DNA from 3 places in the Sporosarcina sp. P1 genome. Region 2 is predicted to be linked to each of the others. Evidence: riboswitches for the same ligand, from Rfam matches in the RefSeq annotation. Region 2 holds a riboswitch; each other region holds the start of a gene.
The links. Region 2 has a riboswitch for S-adenosylmethionine ahead of CSV73_RS08010 (methionine biosynthesis PLP-dependent protein). Riboswitches for the same ligand answer to the same signal wherever they lie in the genome.
Positions count from the first base shown of each region.

Region 1: it holds a riboswitch for S-adenosylmethionine, as region 2 does, so the genes downstream of both, CSV73_RS11915 (O-acetylhomoserine aminocarboxypropyltransferase/cysteine synthase family protein) here and CSV73_RS08010 (methionine biosynthesis PLP-dependent protein) in region 2, are expected to answer to the same signal.
Region 3: it holds a riboswitch for S-adenosylmethionine, as region 2 does, so the genes downstream of both, metK (methionine adenosyltransferase) here and CSV73_RS08010 (methionine biosynthesis PLP-dependent protein) in region 2, are expected to answer to the same signal.

Region 1 is NZ_PDYS01000012.1:25,180-30,473, forward strand. It holds gene CSV73_RS11900 (MBL fold metallo-hydrolase) at 1-911, shown strand, start outside; gene CSV73_RS11905 (sulfurtransferase TusA family protein) at 968-1,195, shown strand; gene CSV73_RS11910 (sulfite exporter TauE/SafE family protein) at 1,253-2,029, shown strand; SAM riboswitch class I at 2,355-2,458, shown strand; gene CSV73_RS11915 (O-acetylhomoserine aminocarboxypropyltransferase/cysteine synthase family protein) at 2,600-3,880, shown strand; gene CSV73_RS11920 (glycine betaine uptake BCCT transporter) at 3,929-5,294, opposite strand, start outside.
Region 2 is NZ_PDYS01000006.1:13,150-18,443, forward strand. It holds gene CSV73_RS07985 ((Fe-S)-binding protein) at 1-348, opposite strand, end outside; gene CSV73_RS07990 (FadR/GntR family transcriptional regulator) at 500-1,222, opposite strand; gene CSV73_RS07995 (methylated-DNA--[protein]-cysteine S-methyltransferase) at 1,228-1,755, opposite strand; gene CSV73_RS08000 (DMT family transporter) at 1,762-2,076, opposite strand; gene CSV73_RS08005 (DMT family transporter) at 2,079-2,414, opposite strand; SAM riboswitch class I at 2,570-2,670, shown strand; gene CSV73_RS08010 (methionine biosynthesis PLP-dependent protein) at 2,750-3,880, shown strand; gene CSV73_RS08015 (glucose 1-dehydrogenase) at 4,031-4,792, shown strand; gene CSV73_RS08020 (hypothetical protein) at 4,879-5,061, opposite strand; gene CSV73_RS08025 (type 1 glutamine amidotransferase domain-containing protein) at 5,281-5,294, opposite strand, start outside.
Region 3 is NZ_PDYS01000005.1:13,368-18,661, forward strand. It holds gene CSV73_RS07180 (NUDIX hydrolase) at 1-325, shown strand, start outside; gene CSV73_RS07185 (alpha/beta hydrolase family protein) at 309-1,100, shown strand; gene pckA (phosphoenolpyruvate carboxykinase (ATP)) at 1,180-2,772, opposite strand; SAM riboswitch class I at 2,950-3,069, shown strand; gene metK (methionine adenosyltransferase) at 3,246-4,457, shown strand; gene CSV73_RS07200 (DUF3891 family protein) at 4,500-5,273, opposite strand; gene CSV73_RS07205 (hypothetical protein) at 5,279-5,294, opposite strand, start outside.

The sequences.
Region 1 (5,294 bases), on a different contig from region 2:
GCGCGAAAGAAGGTTCGTCCATCATGGTGGCAGAAATCCTTGAGGATGCAGGCTTCTCAGTAGGTTATCTTTCAGGTGGAATGAAAGCATGGAGCGAGCATCTTGAGCCTGTGAAGGTTGCGGATTTGAAATCGGGTGGCGAACTATATCAATTCGTTCGTCTAGGAAAAGGATGTCTCTCTTACATGGTCATGTCTGGCGGAGAGGCGGCAATTATTGATGCAACACGTATGACAAATGTGTTCACTGACTTTGCCAAGCAACGCGGTGTGAAGATTACAAACGTATTCGATACTCACTTGCATGCGGACCATATTTCAGGTGGTCGTCAAATCGCAAAAACCACAGGTGCGACGTATTGGCTGCCACCGAAAGATGCCGAAGAGGTAGAATTTGAATATGCTGCATTAGAGGATGATATGTCTATTCAGGTAGGTGATACGAAAATCGATATTCAAGCGCTTTATTCGCCAGGACACACGATTGGTTCGACTTCTTTTATCGTAGACGACAGCTATTTGATGACAGGTGATATTCTGTTCATTGATTCGATTGGACGCCCTGACTTAGCAGGTTTAGCAGAAGATTGGGTAGGCGACTTGCGTGATTCTTTGTATCGACGCTATAAAGAATTATCGAAGGATTTAACAGTCCTACCGGCTCACTTCATGCTTATAGATGAGTTGAATGAAGACGGTAGCGTGTCGGAAAAGCTCGGTGTATTGTATGAGCAAAATCACGGTTTGAATATTGAGGATGAAAGTGAGTTCAGGGAATTAGTCACGGGGAACTTGCCTCCACAGCCTAACGCATATCAGGAAATTCGCCAGATGAACATGGGGAAAATCGAGCCTGACGAGGAAACGCAACGCGAGATGGAGATTGGTCCGAATCGCTGTGCGGTACGGTAAATAGTTATTTTCATTCATATGGAAAACAAAAAACAAATTTAAAGGAGAAGATATATATGAGTACAACCACATTTTTAGATGCAAAAGGCCTGGCATGTCCAATGCCGATCGTACGTGCAAAGAAAGCAATGAAGGATATGCAAACAGGAGACGTTCTTGAGATTCATACGACAGATAAAGGATCGGTGTCCGACCTGACAGCGTGGGCTACTTCTGGTAATCATGAAATAAAAGATCAGCAACAAGAGTCTGATGTCTTTAAATTCTGGATCCAAAAAGGATAAACTGAGGATAGAGGGAATAACTGTCTCCCTCTTTCGTCTGGAAGAAGGGAGGACATCATGACTATTCCATTTATTATCACGATCTTCCTTATTGGATTTGTGGGCTCATTCCTTTCCGGTATGATGGGAATTGGTGGCGCAATTGTCAAGTATCCAATGTTGCTATTTATTCCTGCATTACTTGGCTTTACTGCATTTACACCACATGAAGTATCCGGTATTACGGCAGTGGAAGTTTTCTTTGCATCACTTTCAGGAGTTTTAGCGTATCGAAAGAGTAATTTGATCTTGAAACCACTCGTTCTCTATATGGGAATCAGTGTATTAGTTGGCAGTGTCCTTGGCGGTGCTGGTTCCAGTATGCTTTCAGAAGCTACCGTCAACGTGATCTACGGTGTTCTAGCTGTCATGGCAGCTATTATGATGTTTATTCCGAAAAAAGGCCTCGACAATCAGCCGATTGATGAAATTACATTCAATCGTTTCATAGCTTCGAGTGCGGCTTTTATCATTGGATTGGCAGCTGGAATCGTCGGAGCTGGCGGCGCATTCATCATGGTCCCGATTATGCTCGTAGTACTAAAAATTCCCACACGCGTCACAATCGCTACATCACTAGCGATTACGCTGTTATCATCGGTGGGCTCGGCGTCAGGCAAGCTCTTAACAGGGCAAGTACCTTATGGCCCAGCTCTCGTAATGATCATCGCAAGCATCATCGCGGCTCCGATCGGTGTAAAAGTGAGCCGGAAAGTAAACACCAAAGTATTACAAAGCATTCTAGCCGTATTGATCATCGCCTCGGCCGTGAAAATATGGTGGGACATATTCTAATCAAGCACAATCGCCAGCACATCGTTCAACGAACATGTGCTGGCGATTTTTTGGTGAAGTCATAAGTGGAAACAACATTAAACTCACTTCTGATCTAGCAGGTGACTCCCGTTAAGTAAATGTGGAATCAATATACGTTACTACCATCGGCATAGTAAACTAGTTGATCCGCCTGGAACGCAGATCAACGGTGCCTTCACCTTTCTTACTTTCATTGCAAGGTATTAAAAGTGATACTAATTTCGAAACATTCTATTAAATTACCTTGCAATAGACTAGGAATAGCCGTATACTATTTTTCAACGATGGAAAACGAATAGACATACTCTTATCAAGAGCGGCGGAGGGATTAGGCCCTGTGATGCCCGGCAACCGGCAAAAGCAAAGGTGCTACTTCCTACAAACTTTCAGTAGTTTGGAAGATAAGGGAGGAATAAGCGAAAGCAGAGCCCTCTTCTTATTATGGAAGAAGGCTTTTTTCTATATATTGCTAATCGTCGTCTTGCGTTTTTCTTGTCTAGTCCTAGGAATTTCGGTGTTCCATCAATACACGAAAAAAGGGGAATGGTTATGACGAAATTACAGCCAGAAACGATATTATTACATGGAGGACAAAAGCCAGATTCGGAAACAGGCTCACGTGCGTTGCCGATTCATCGTACGACTTCTTATGTGTTCAGAGACACGGAGCATGCACAAAACTTATTCGCTTTGAAAGAAGCGGGCAATATCTATACAAGAATTACGAATCCGACGGTAGCCGTATTTGAAGAGCGTGTAGCCCAGCTAGAAGGCGGATCAGCGGCAGTTGCCCTGTCTTCCGGAATGGCGGCAATTGCATTCTCTATTATGAACATTGCTGAAGCGGGTGATGAAATCGTTGCAGCCAGCAATCTCTACGGCGGTACATACAACTTATTCGCTGTGACATTACCCCGCTATGGCATCAAAGTGAAGTTTGTTGACGCGTCAGATCCAAAGAACTTTGAAGCAGCTATTACAGATAAAACGAAAGCGTTGTTTGCAGAAACAATCGGTAATCCAAGTTTGCAAGTTCTTGACGTAGAAGCCGTTGCGAACATCGCACATGAAAATGGACTTCCATTGTTAGTAGACAATACATTCCCGTCTCCTTATGGATCAAATCCGATCGAGTATGGTGCCGATGTAGTTATTCATTCCGCGACAAAGTGGATTGGCGGACACGGTACGACAATCGGTGGTGTGGCAGTTGATGCAGGGAGATTTGACTGGACGCAAGGTAGGTTCCCTGGTTTTACAGAGCCGGATGAATCCTATCATGGCTTACGGTACGGAATCGATACAGCTGCTGCAGCTTTCGCAACGAAATTACGTGTACAATTGCTGAGAGACTTCGGCCCATGTCTGTCACCAGATAGTGCATTCAACTTGTTGCAAGGTTTGGAAACACTTCATTTGCGCGTACCTCGCCACAATGAAAACGCACAAAAAGTTGCTGCATTCCTGCAAGAACATCCGGCAGTAGAATGGGTGACGTATACAGGTCTAGAAGATCATCCAACAGTAGAATTGGCAAATAAATATTTAAAAAATGGCTACGGTTCAATTATCGTATTCGGTATTAAAGGTGGACGCGATGCAGGAAGACAAGTAATCGACAATGTAGAAATTTGGTCTCATGTAGCGAATGTGGGAGATGCGAAGTCATTAATCATTCATCCGGCATCCACAACTCATCAGCAGTTGTCTGTGGAAGACTTGAAAGACTCAGGCGTTAGTGAAGAGCTAATTCGCTTATCTGTAGGGTTGGAGTCAGCAGAGGATATTATTGCCGATTTGAAGCAAGCAATCGAAAAAGTGGCAAACTAATATATGAAAAAGAACACCGTCGCTAGTGCGATGGTGTTCTTTTCTCTACTAACGCTTTATTCGTTTCTTTTCATCTTTTAGTGATTTGAACAGCGAGACAACCATCATAATGAGGATGATGGAGAATGGCAAAGCGGCAATAATGATGACGTTTTGCAGTGCATCCAATCCTCCGACATATAATAGAATGATGGCGATGGCAGATTGAATTACGCCCCATACAACTTTCAAATTATTTGGTGGAGTCAATGAACCATATGACGACTGCATGCCGAGCACAAATGTAGCCGAATCCGCTGAAGTGATAAAGAACGATGTAATCAACAAAATGGCAATGACTGATATGACGAATGACAAAGGCAATTCGCTGAACATCTCAAAGATTGTCAGTTCAGTTGCACTTGCAGCCAAGTCGACAATTCCAGCTTTTTGCGTTTCAATTGCTGTCGTACCAAATGCTGTGAACCAGATCATACTCAACACAGTAGGAACAACTAGTACGCCAATCATGAACTCGCGAATCGTTCTACCTTTTGATACGCGGGCAATGAACATCCCGACAAATGGTGCCCAAGCTATCCACCAAGACCAGTAGAATAGAGTCCACCCATTTAGCCAAGTACGATTTTCAGGGGTGAGCGGTGCAGTACGGAAACTCATACGTATGAGATTTTCCAGGTAGCCACCAATGGAATCCGTGAACATGTTGAAAATCAATAAAGTTGGTCCAAGCACGATCATGAAAATTAACAATGCCAAAGCTAAAATCATATTGGCATTGGATAAAATTTTAATTCCTTTTCCAAGTCCACTCCACGCAGATATAAGGAATAATACTGTTACCACTGCAATGATAAAGAATTGGGACCAGAAGCCTATTGATACACCGAATAAGTAATTGAGCCCGGCGTTTATTTGGACAGCTCCAAAGCCAAGTGATGTCGCCACACCGAAAACGGTGGCAAAAATAGCGAAGACGTCAATGACTGTGCCGAGCTTTCCATCTACTCGATCACCAAAAATTGGACGAAGTGTAACGGAGATTAATCCAGGTTGTCCTTTGCGGAATTGGAAATATGCCAATACTAAAGCGGTCATACCGTATACAGACCAAGCATGGAAACCCCAATGGAAAAATGTCGACTGCATTGCTTCTTTATAAGCAGCTTTTGTTTCAGGAGCTTCTGTAGCAGGACTTACTGCGTAATGCGAAAGAGGTTCGGCCGCCCCGTAGAACACGAGTCCGATTCCCATACCAGCGGAAAATAACATCGCTAACCATGAAAACATGGAAAACTGCGGTCTGTCATTATCCTTTCCTAATCGGATTTTCCCGATCGGACTGAATATCAAGAATACCGAAATGAAGAATAACATGGAGACGGTCAGTAAGTAATACCAGCCGAATGAATCC
Region 2 (5,294 bases):
ATTCACGAGAAACTGCGTGAATTCATACGTTTTATCCGCCAGCTCCTGTGCTCTTTCTAACCATTTGGGATCATCTTTGAATACATCAGGATATAATTTAAACATGGTGGCACAAGATCCTGAAGGAGTGACAACATACTCCGCATTTTCAAAAGTCTTAATCATATTCTTCATTGCTGATTTTGAATTTTCTACATAACCGCTGTTGTAAGCAGGCTGTCCGCAGCATACTTGGCCTTTTGGAAATGATAATTCACAGCCTTGCCTTTCCAATATTTCTACCATGTCTTTACCGGCATCTGCATAAAACATATCCACAAGACATGTTATGAATAAGCTTACTTTCATTTCACTTCACTCCTTCACCATAATGTTTTATATAGTCAACAGGTCATCAGATGACTAACATTTTACATAGCATACTACATTTATCTTCCCATTAACAGAACATTCATCTATTTCAATAAAAAAATCACTCAACATATAATGAGTGATTTTTTTATTCCTTTACCGACTGCCAATGGTTGATTAAAACAGATTCCACATTCAGAAGATGAGCTTGCATAGTACTTGCTGCATGATCTGGTTGCTGTGATTTAATTGCCAAAAATATGGCTTCGTGTTCATCATGCAAGCGTTCTACTGTCGCTGTATCTGTATAGAGGCAAATGCGACGCGTCTCTCTCATCGATTCGCTCATTAGCCCTGCAACTTGACTAAGCAAATTTACCAATAAAGGATTTTTCGTTGCTTCTGCGATTGCAAAATGGAAGTCTAAATCCGCTTTTTCACCTAGCAAAATATCTCCGGCATGCTTTTTCATTTCATCGAGTGCCGTTTCCATCTTTTTCATGTCATCTGCTGTACGGGATTCTGCTGCATTCGCTGCAGCTCCAGTCTCAACTATTTTTCTCACCGCTAATAAATGTTGAATATCCTGTTGATTCATAAGCAAGGCACTCTGTAACGGGAAGATCATATCGACGGATGAGAATTCCTTGACATATGTACCTTCTCCCTGTCTCATCTCGATAAGCCCTCTAGCACGTAAAGTTGATAAAGCTTCCCGAATGGTCGACCTACCGACCGTAAAATTTTCAGCCAGTTGCTGCACAGAATCCAATTTATCACCTGGTTTCAACTCCCCAGACTGAATGGAGCCAAATAAACTTTCCGCTACTTCTTCATATATTTTCTTCGGTTTAATTTGCTTATATTTCATGTCGTTCACTCCGTTCTCTCACTTATCCGGCTGGATTTCTCCAGTTGTAGCAAGCTCCGTTTATGCTCTTCACCATCTCGATAGCCGGATAATCGTCCACTTTTTGCAATAACACGATGACAAGGCACTATGATCAATACGGGATTCTTGCCTATTGCAGATGCTACTGCACGAACAGAAGATACCTTCCCCATCTGTTCCGCAATCTCTGAATAAGTTGTAATTTCCCCATACGGTATTCGTTGTAGCGCTTCCCACACTTGCAATTGAAACGGTGTTCCCTTTAAATCAAGGGACAACATTGGAAAATCATAAGCTCTTCCTGATAAATACTCTTTGATCTGACTTTTATAGACTTCAAGTTTTCTTTCATCTTCCTGTAAACCTTCAATACCAAATCGCTTTAACCAATCCTTCATATGCTCCAAACTATCTTCAGCTAGTCCCATGTAGCAAAGTCCTTTTTCTGTAGAAGCTAATGTCACAGACCATCCGTCGAAATCAAATCGCGTCCAATAAACCAGTGTGTCCACTCCCCTTTAACCGAATATTTTCAAGCCAACAGCACCTAGAATAATGAGCGATAAAAAGAAGAGACGTTTGATGCTAGCGGATTCTTTGAATAGCAAAATCCCCATCAATACGGCTCCCGCTGCACCTAGTCCTGTCCATACCGCATAGGCTGTACTCATCTGAATCTCGCGCATAGCAAGAGACAGGAAAACAAAACCAAAACCAAATATCCCCACAATAAGTAATAACCTTTTAATTGAACGCTTCTGTAAATAATAATTAATACTCACTACACCAAAAATTTCACCGAGACTGGCCAAAGCTAAGTACACCCAAGCCATTGTCAGCCACCTCCTTCTGTATCTGCTTTTTCATCTGTTGTCAGTTTGATACCGACTACCCCGATGACGATTAATCCGATGAAGGTCAGCGTAACCCATGTGAAGCCTGCTTGAAAGACGAAGATATCCACCAAAAGGATTGCAGCGGCACCTGATCCGGTAAAAACTGCGTATACTGTGCCTGAAGGTAATTTTTCACATGCTTTAATAATGAAATAAAAACTGAATACAATCGCCACAATAGTTCCGGTCCATTGAATTACAGTTTCAGAGTAACGGAGACCGACTACCCAGAAGATTTCTATAACAGCCGCTAGCGCGACATAACCCCAAGCCAAAATGAAAATCTCCTTCCCGTCATGAATATTATTTATAGTATAGCAAATCTTTTACTGAAACAAATAATCATCAACTGACGGTAAAAGGAAACTTGCATCTAGTATATCTGCATGATAGAATAAATCCGTCAACAGTTTTGCCTATATTATGAATATTCTCATCGAGAGAGACGGAGGGATAGGCCCAGCGATGTCTCAGCAACCAGCCCCAGGCACGGTGCTAATTCCAAGGGTGATACCACCTTGAAGATGAGAATACTGTATACACTTGTATGTTCGAGGGCCTATTCGAAAAGAAGAGGTTCTTTTTTATTTTGTTGGGGGGATGGATATTCATGACAAACAACGGATTAGAAACTAGATTAGTACAAATTGGAAACCACAGTGATGTGAAAACCGGAGCAGTCAATACGCCGATTTACTTGTCTACAGCCTACCACCATGAAGGTCTAGGTAAATCCACGGGATACGATTACACACGAACAAAAAATCCTACGCGTTCTGTCCTAGAAGATGGAATCGCAAACTTGGAATCAGGTGATCAAGGATTTGCCTGCAGTTCTGGAATGGCAGCTATTCAACTCATTTTATCTTTATTTAAAACAGGTTCGGAACTATTGGCACCTGAAGACTTATATGGCGGCACCTATCGTCTATTTAATCAATATGAAGAGACGTACAATGTGAAGACGCGTTACCTATCGTTCGATGATGTTTCAGAAGTCGAGCAAGCGATTACTGAACGTACAAAAGCGATCTTCTTGGAAACGCCTACAAATCCATTAATGCAAAACATCGCTATTAGTACGTATGCAGAATTGGCGAAAAAGCATGGTTTATTGCTCATTGTCGACAATACGTTTTTAACACCCTATTTCCAACGACCAATAGAAGAAGGTGCAGATATCGTCATTCATAGCGCAACGAAATATATCGGTGGACATAATGATGTGCTTGCAGGTCTAGTCGTCGCAAAAGGTAAGGATTTATGCGAACGTCTATTTACTAACCATAATGCGATTGGAGCTACATTGTCCCCTCTTGATTCATGGCTTGTAGTACGCGGTCTAAAGACTTTGCATTTACGCATGAAACAGCATGATGCAAATGCCAAAGAGATGGTATCTTATTTAGAACAAGAACCTCTCATTGTTGACGTGCTTTACGCTGGAATCGGTGGTATGTTGTCATTCCGAGTACAGAATAGTGAGTGGGTGGGGCCATTCCTTGAAAATATGAACTTAATTTCATTCGCGGAAAGTTTAGGTGGTGTCGAAAGCTTCATCACGTATCCGACTACACAGACGCATATGGATATTCCATTAGAAGAACGTAATCGCCGTGGAGTAGACGACCGTTTGCTCCGTTTCTCGGTGGGTGTAGAAGATGTAGAAGATTTGATTGCTGATGTAAAACAAGCCCTTTATGCTGCGAAAGAAGTAGTAGAAGGTGTAAAAGTTCAATAATAGTAACCAGTACAACTCGAACAGTCATTTTAACTATGATAGTTCGAGTTGTTTTTTTGCAGCCAAAGTACAGAAACTACTTTTTCAATAATTTGGCATGAAAGTATATAATATAATCAAATCGTACTAATATAATTGGAGGCGATAAGTTTGAAACGTTTGGAAAATAAAGTAGCAGTAATAACTGGCGCAGGATCTGGGATTGGACGGGAAATTGCTGAATTGTATGCCCGTGAAGGTGCAAAGCTTATCATTGCAGATATGAATATTGAAGGTGCAGAAGAAACTGTCCAGACGATTAAAAGTGCTGGTGGTGAAGCATTAGTAGTTAAAACAAATGTAACAGTTGAAGAAGACGTACAAAAAATGATGGATACAGCAGTTGAGCAATTCGGTACACTTGATATCCTAGTGAATAATGCTGGTATTATGGACAATATGTATTCCGCAGCTACAGTAACGGATGAAGTATGGGATAGAGTATTGGCAATCAACACAACAGGTGTGATGCGCGCAACCCGTAAAGCATTGTCTATCTTTGAAGAGAAAAAAGCAGGTGTTATCGTCAACATGGCTTCTATCTCAGCGGTGACGGGTGGTCGAGGTGGCTTTGCTTATACGGCATCAAAACACGCAGTGGCAGGGATGACGAAAAACGTTGCTTCCCACTACGGTCCATTAAATATCCGTTGTAACGCGATTGCTCCAGCACACATACCAACTAATATTACAAATAGCTTGTCACAACCGGATGAGTTCGGAATGAAGCAAGCGCTAAGGGGCGTAAACATGATGAGCCGCCCCGGAACAAAAGAAGAGATTGCAAACATTGCGCTATTCCTTGCATCAGACGAATCTTCCTATGTTAACGGTATCATTATGGAAGCTGACAACGGATGGTCTGCATATTAAGATGTAGTAATTCACGATAAAGCACTTGGAAATAGCCGATTACATCGATACAAAAAAGCATCCAATAATTTGGATGCTTTTTTGTATTAGTGAGCTTGATGCCATTTTTTCTTTTCACTTGCATAGACGACCGCTGCCGGTGCCGCAATAAACGTGAGCGCGGCCATTCCAGCGAACATACCTACCAGCTCTTTACTTCCAAAGGAAAATCCAGCTGCTGCACCTAATACAATCCCCGCTAATACCGCCAACGCAACAATCTTATACATGTTAGATCCCGACCTTTCATTTGTAAGACGCGATCGTCTCCGCGCTTTATTCGTTGCTTTTAGCATACTCTCATTGAGAACGTTTTTCAAGTGCAATTGAGAATCTTTTTCAACGAATGTTAATATGTACTGTTATCGTATGTTGTAAGCGGTGGTATAATGTGCTGAAGTCACAAAAAAAACGTCAAGGCTTTTACACCTTGACGATCAGAATATTTTTTATTTTTCTAGCA
Region 3 (5,294 bases), on a different contig from region 2:
TGAATTTCCTGGTGGAAAAGCGGAATTAGGAGAGACAATTGAACAAGCTGCTATTCGGGAAACGATGGAAGAAACAGGCGTCACTGTAGAAAATATTCATTCATTTGCTGAGTACGTAGTCTTTACTGATCCGCCTTTTTGCAAAGCCGTTTTCACAGGAGATATAACACATGTGGAAAAAGACTTTACGTTAATGGAAACAGAAGGCGTAGTTTGGATGACCGACGCTGAACTAGATGCCTGTACTGAACTCAGCTTTCATATGAAAGATCGCGGAATGGGTGAGCTTAGGAAGTGGGTGGAAGCGAATGATAGAACTAACTGATGGTAAAATCATACGGAGAAAAGATTATCCCTCCCCAAACCCCCATGTCAGATTGGAAGAAATCACCTATAGTTCTGATAGCTTGCTTGTAAAAGGACTTCTGGCAACACCGAAAGCAAAAGGACGGTATGATGGATTGCTTTATTTACGTGGCGGTATCCAACATGTAGGGATGGTGAGGCCAGCGCGTATTGCACAATTTGCGTCGCATGGTCTTGTGGTATTCGCTCCTTATTATCGCGGCAATCGTGGTGGTGAAGGAAAGGATGAATTTGCGGGGGAGGATCGCAATGATGCCGTGACAGGCGTGGAAGTGCTGAAACAGCAAAGTGCAGTCAATTCAGATCGCATTCATTTATTCTCTTTTTCAAGAGGCGGGATCATGGCCTTATGGACAGCCATTATGCGCGAAGATTTAACTTCTATGGTAACATGGGCAGGAGTTTCAGATGTGATCTTCACATACAAAGAGCGACAGGATATGCGACGTATGATGAAGCGTGTCATCGGTGGCACGCCGAATAGTCAACCAGATGCGTATCGTGAAAGAACAGCGCTATTCCAGATAGAGAATATTGATATTCCGGCATTGATTATCCACGGAACTCTTGATACGAATGTATCGTTTGATCAGGCTTTATTGCTGGAGAATGCATTGCGTGATGCGAATAAAGAGTTTGAAACTTGGTATTTAGAAGGCTTTACGCATTATATTCCTCCTGAAATGAATCGACAACTTGTGAAAAAAGCAGTGGATTGGATGAAGCGACAATGATGTGCATCCGCCACCGCTTAAGTGATTACAATGTAGACGTAAAAAGGCTGACCAGAGGGGTCAGCCTTTTCGTATGCCATTATTTACTGACGGGTGGTCCGCCTTTGATTGCGATGTCTTCTGAAACGTGAGAAAACTTCTTGAAGTTCTCACGGAAAGCATCAGCCAAACGGTTTGCTTCTTTATCGTATTCGTTTGGATCTTCCCAAGCGTAACGAGGGTGTAGAACATTACTTGGTACACCTTCGATTTCAAGAGGCATTTCCAATCCGAAGATTTCGTTCTTCTTTGTTTCTACATTGTCCAACTTCCCGGCGATTGCAGCGCGCACCATTGTACGTGTATAGCCTAAGTTCATACGTGAACCTACACCGTAGATCCCACCAGTCCATCCTGTATTCACAAGGAATACTTTTGAACCGTGCTCATCGATTTTCTTTCCAAGCATCTCTGCATATGTAGCTGCAGGAAGTGGTAGGAATGGTGAACCGAAGCAAGTAGAGAATGTTGGTTCAGGAGCAGTAATTCCACGCTCAGTTCCAGCAAGTTTGGAAGTGAAACCGCTCAAGAAGTGGTACATTGCCTGTTCTTTTGAAAGAATCGAGATTGGAGGCAATACACCAGAAGCATCAGCTGTAAGGAAGATAATGTTCTTCGGATGACCAGCAACTGACGGTGTCACGATATTATCAATGTTTTCGATTGGATATGCAGCACGTGTGTTTTCTGTTAATGATTTATCATCATAATCAGCAATGCGTGTCTCTTCATCCAGTACTACGTTTTCTAAAACAGCGCCAAAACGGATTGCTCCGAAGATTTCAGGTTCTTTTTCAGCAGAAAGATTGATACATTTTGCGTAACATCCGCCTTCAATATTAAATACGCCATTATCAGACCATCCGTGTTCATCATCACCAATAAGTTTACGGTTAGCATCTGCTGAAAGTGTCGTTTTACCTGTTCCAGAAAGACCGAAGAATAAAGCAACATCGCCTTCTTCTCCAACGTTTGCCGAACAGTGCATGGATAGGATATCTTGCTCAGGAAGTAAGAAGTTCATAACAGAGAAAATAGACTTTTTCATTTCTCCAGCGTACTCTGTTCCACCGATTAAGACAATTCGCTTTTCCAGCGATACAATGATGAACGTTTCAGAGTTCGTGCCATCCACTTTTGGATCCGCTTTAAATGAAGGGGCAGCCAAAATGGTGAATTGCGATTCATGTGCTTTCAATTCTTCTTTGGTTGGACGGATGAATAGTTGGTGAACGAACAGATTTTGCCAAGCTAATTCGTTAATTACTTGGATAGACAATTGAGAGTCTTTATCTGCCCCTGCAAACCCTTTAAATACAAAGAGTTCATCTTTTTTCTTCAAATGATCGATGACTTTCGTGTATAATGAATCAAAGATCTCCTCTGAAATCGGACTGTTCGTGCTACCCCAATCTACTTTATCCTTAGACACTGCATCTTCAACGATGAATTTGTCCTTAGGTGAGCGTCCTGTATATTTACCTGTACGTGCAGTGATCGCACCGTCGGCAGAAAGTTTAGCTTCGCCTCTTGCTACTGCTTTTTCCGTTAATTCCGCCACAGACGCTTGGATCGTCACGTTGCTTCCACTAAGAAGACTTTTTAAACTATCATCAATTTTTGCAGATATCATGTTTACATACCGTCCTTTGCGTAGTCGATTTATTTTTATCTTGATGAGAATATCCTAATTCGTAAATAGTATAACACATTAAGAATATTAATCTATACTAATGGAAAACTCAAGTGATTTAGGAGAAATAATTTGACAAAATCCAAACTTTTTAATACGATGTGACATGAACGGATACTCTTATCCCGAGTTGGTGGAGGGTACAGGCCCTGTGAAACCCGGCAACCTGCAATAGACGCAAGTCTAACGCGAAGGTGCCAAACCTGAAGCAAGGTTTAATTCCTTGGACGATAAGAGTGAAAGGTGCTGCGCGTGAAATTTTGCCTTTTACTCATGGATTGAATATGAGTGGAGGGCTTTTTATATTGTCTAGCCCTGAATCCTTATGGTATATGCTTGACGTCTAGGCGTGGAACTTTACCAGGGACTTATGAGAGTACCGTATCATGATGCTTAATATAGGGGGAAACAACATGACAAACCGTCGACTGTTTACATCAGAATCAGTTACAGAAGGCCATCCTGACAAGATGTGCGACCAAATTTCAGACGCAATTTTAGATGCAATCCTAACGGAAGATCCAAATGCGCGTGTGGCATGTGAAACGAGTATCACAACAGGACTCGTATTAGTAATGGGAGAAATTACTACGACAACGTATGTGGATATTCCAAAAGTTGTTCGTGATACTGTTAAGGAAATCGGGTATGTTCGTGCGAAATACGGTTTCGATTACGAAACGTCCGCTGTACTTACTTCCATTGATGAGCAGTCACCTGAAATCGCTGCAAGTGTCAACGTGGCACTCGAAGCACGCGAAGGCTCTATGTCAGATGAAGAATTGGATGCAATCGGTGCAGGAGACCAAGGTCTAATGTTTGGATATGCATGTAATGAAACGCCTGAGTTAATGCCTCTACCCATCAGCCTTTCTCATAAATTGGCACATCGCTTGGCACAAGCGCGTAAAGAAGAACTTATATCTTATTTACGTCCTGACGGAAAAACACAAGTGACGGTAGAATACGATCAAGATAATAATCCTGTGCGAATCGACACAATCGTTATTTCTACACAACATCATCCTGAAGCGACACTCGAGCAAATTGAGAAGGATATAAAGAACGTTGTGATTGATGCAGTCGTTCCAAAAAACTTATTGGACGAGCATACTAAATACTTCATTAATCCTACTGGCAGCTTTGTTGTGGGTGGACCTCAAGGAGACTCCGGTCTGACTGGACGTAAAATCATCGTCGATACGTATGGTGGATATGCCCGTCATGGTGGCGGTGCATTCTCAGGGAAGGATGCTACGAAAGTGGACCGTTCTGCTTCTTACGCAGCACGTTATGTTGCAAAGAATATCGTTGCAGCTGGACTGGCTGAGCACTGTGAAGTTCAGTTGGCGTACGCTATTGGAGTAGCGAGCCCGGTTTCTATCTCGATCAATACATTTGATACCGGTACACTATCCGAAACTCAATTAGTAGAGTTCGTACGTGAATTATTTGACCTTCGACCGGCAGGCATTATTAAAATGCTCGACCTACGTCGTCCTATCTACAAACAAACAGCAGCGTACGGTCACTTTGGCCGCACTGACATCGAATTGCCATGGGAGCAGACGGATAAAGTGGAAGCGTTGAAAGAACTTGCAAGTAAAGTACGTGTGAAGCAATAATGGAGTGCAGAAAGAGGAAATTATTTCTTCTTTCTGCATTTTTTATTTATTTGACGGCGTAAAATGAAAAGGAATTACTTCATAGTCAGCCTTTTCATAAGCTACTTGCAATCCGTGATCCTCAATATCTTTTTTCAAGACAGTCTTTTGCTTTACTTCAACGTCAAATGAATAACTAAAAGGATAATTTTCCACTTTAACAGTGTGCTGATCTGCAAAGTATATCCCAATTCGTCCTACCGGTAATGTATGGAAAATGCTTGTAGAAGGAATGCCGTCGCGAAAGAATACATGTTCATTCGCTTTGTCGATACCTGGATCATTCACACAACAATATAAGGAAAAGTTATCTCCAAGCTGAAGCAAAGCAAAATGCTTTTCAAATAAATCCTTATCAAAACCCTCGATTTCTTTACACAATCGTTCACGACGATTCTGTTCACCCTTGATAAATAGCTTAGCCTCTTTTTCGTTGTTACTCTGTATAAACTGTTCATAATGAAGACTACAGAGCATTGCTGCATATTGGTCCATCTGTTCTATATCATCGATTCCTTGGCGATAAAGTACTGTTTTAGGGAGCAGTGGGAAGTCAGTGAATCGAAAAGGTGCCGACTTCGCATCATTCCAAAAAGGCTGTTTATCAAAAGGAGCCCAGCCGATGTCGTGGTTACTAATGGCAGTCAATACGGAATGACGCCATTGATCATCAGGAAACATATCCTTTTTCCAGTGTTTCATTAATTCACCGGCGAGGTGTCCATGATGATGTTGCTGCACAAAGCTGAATGTTTTCTCGTGTTCACGTACAATCATCTTGCTCATCCTTTCTTTTCA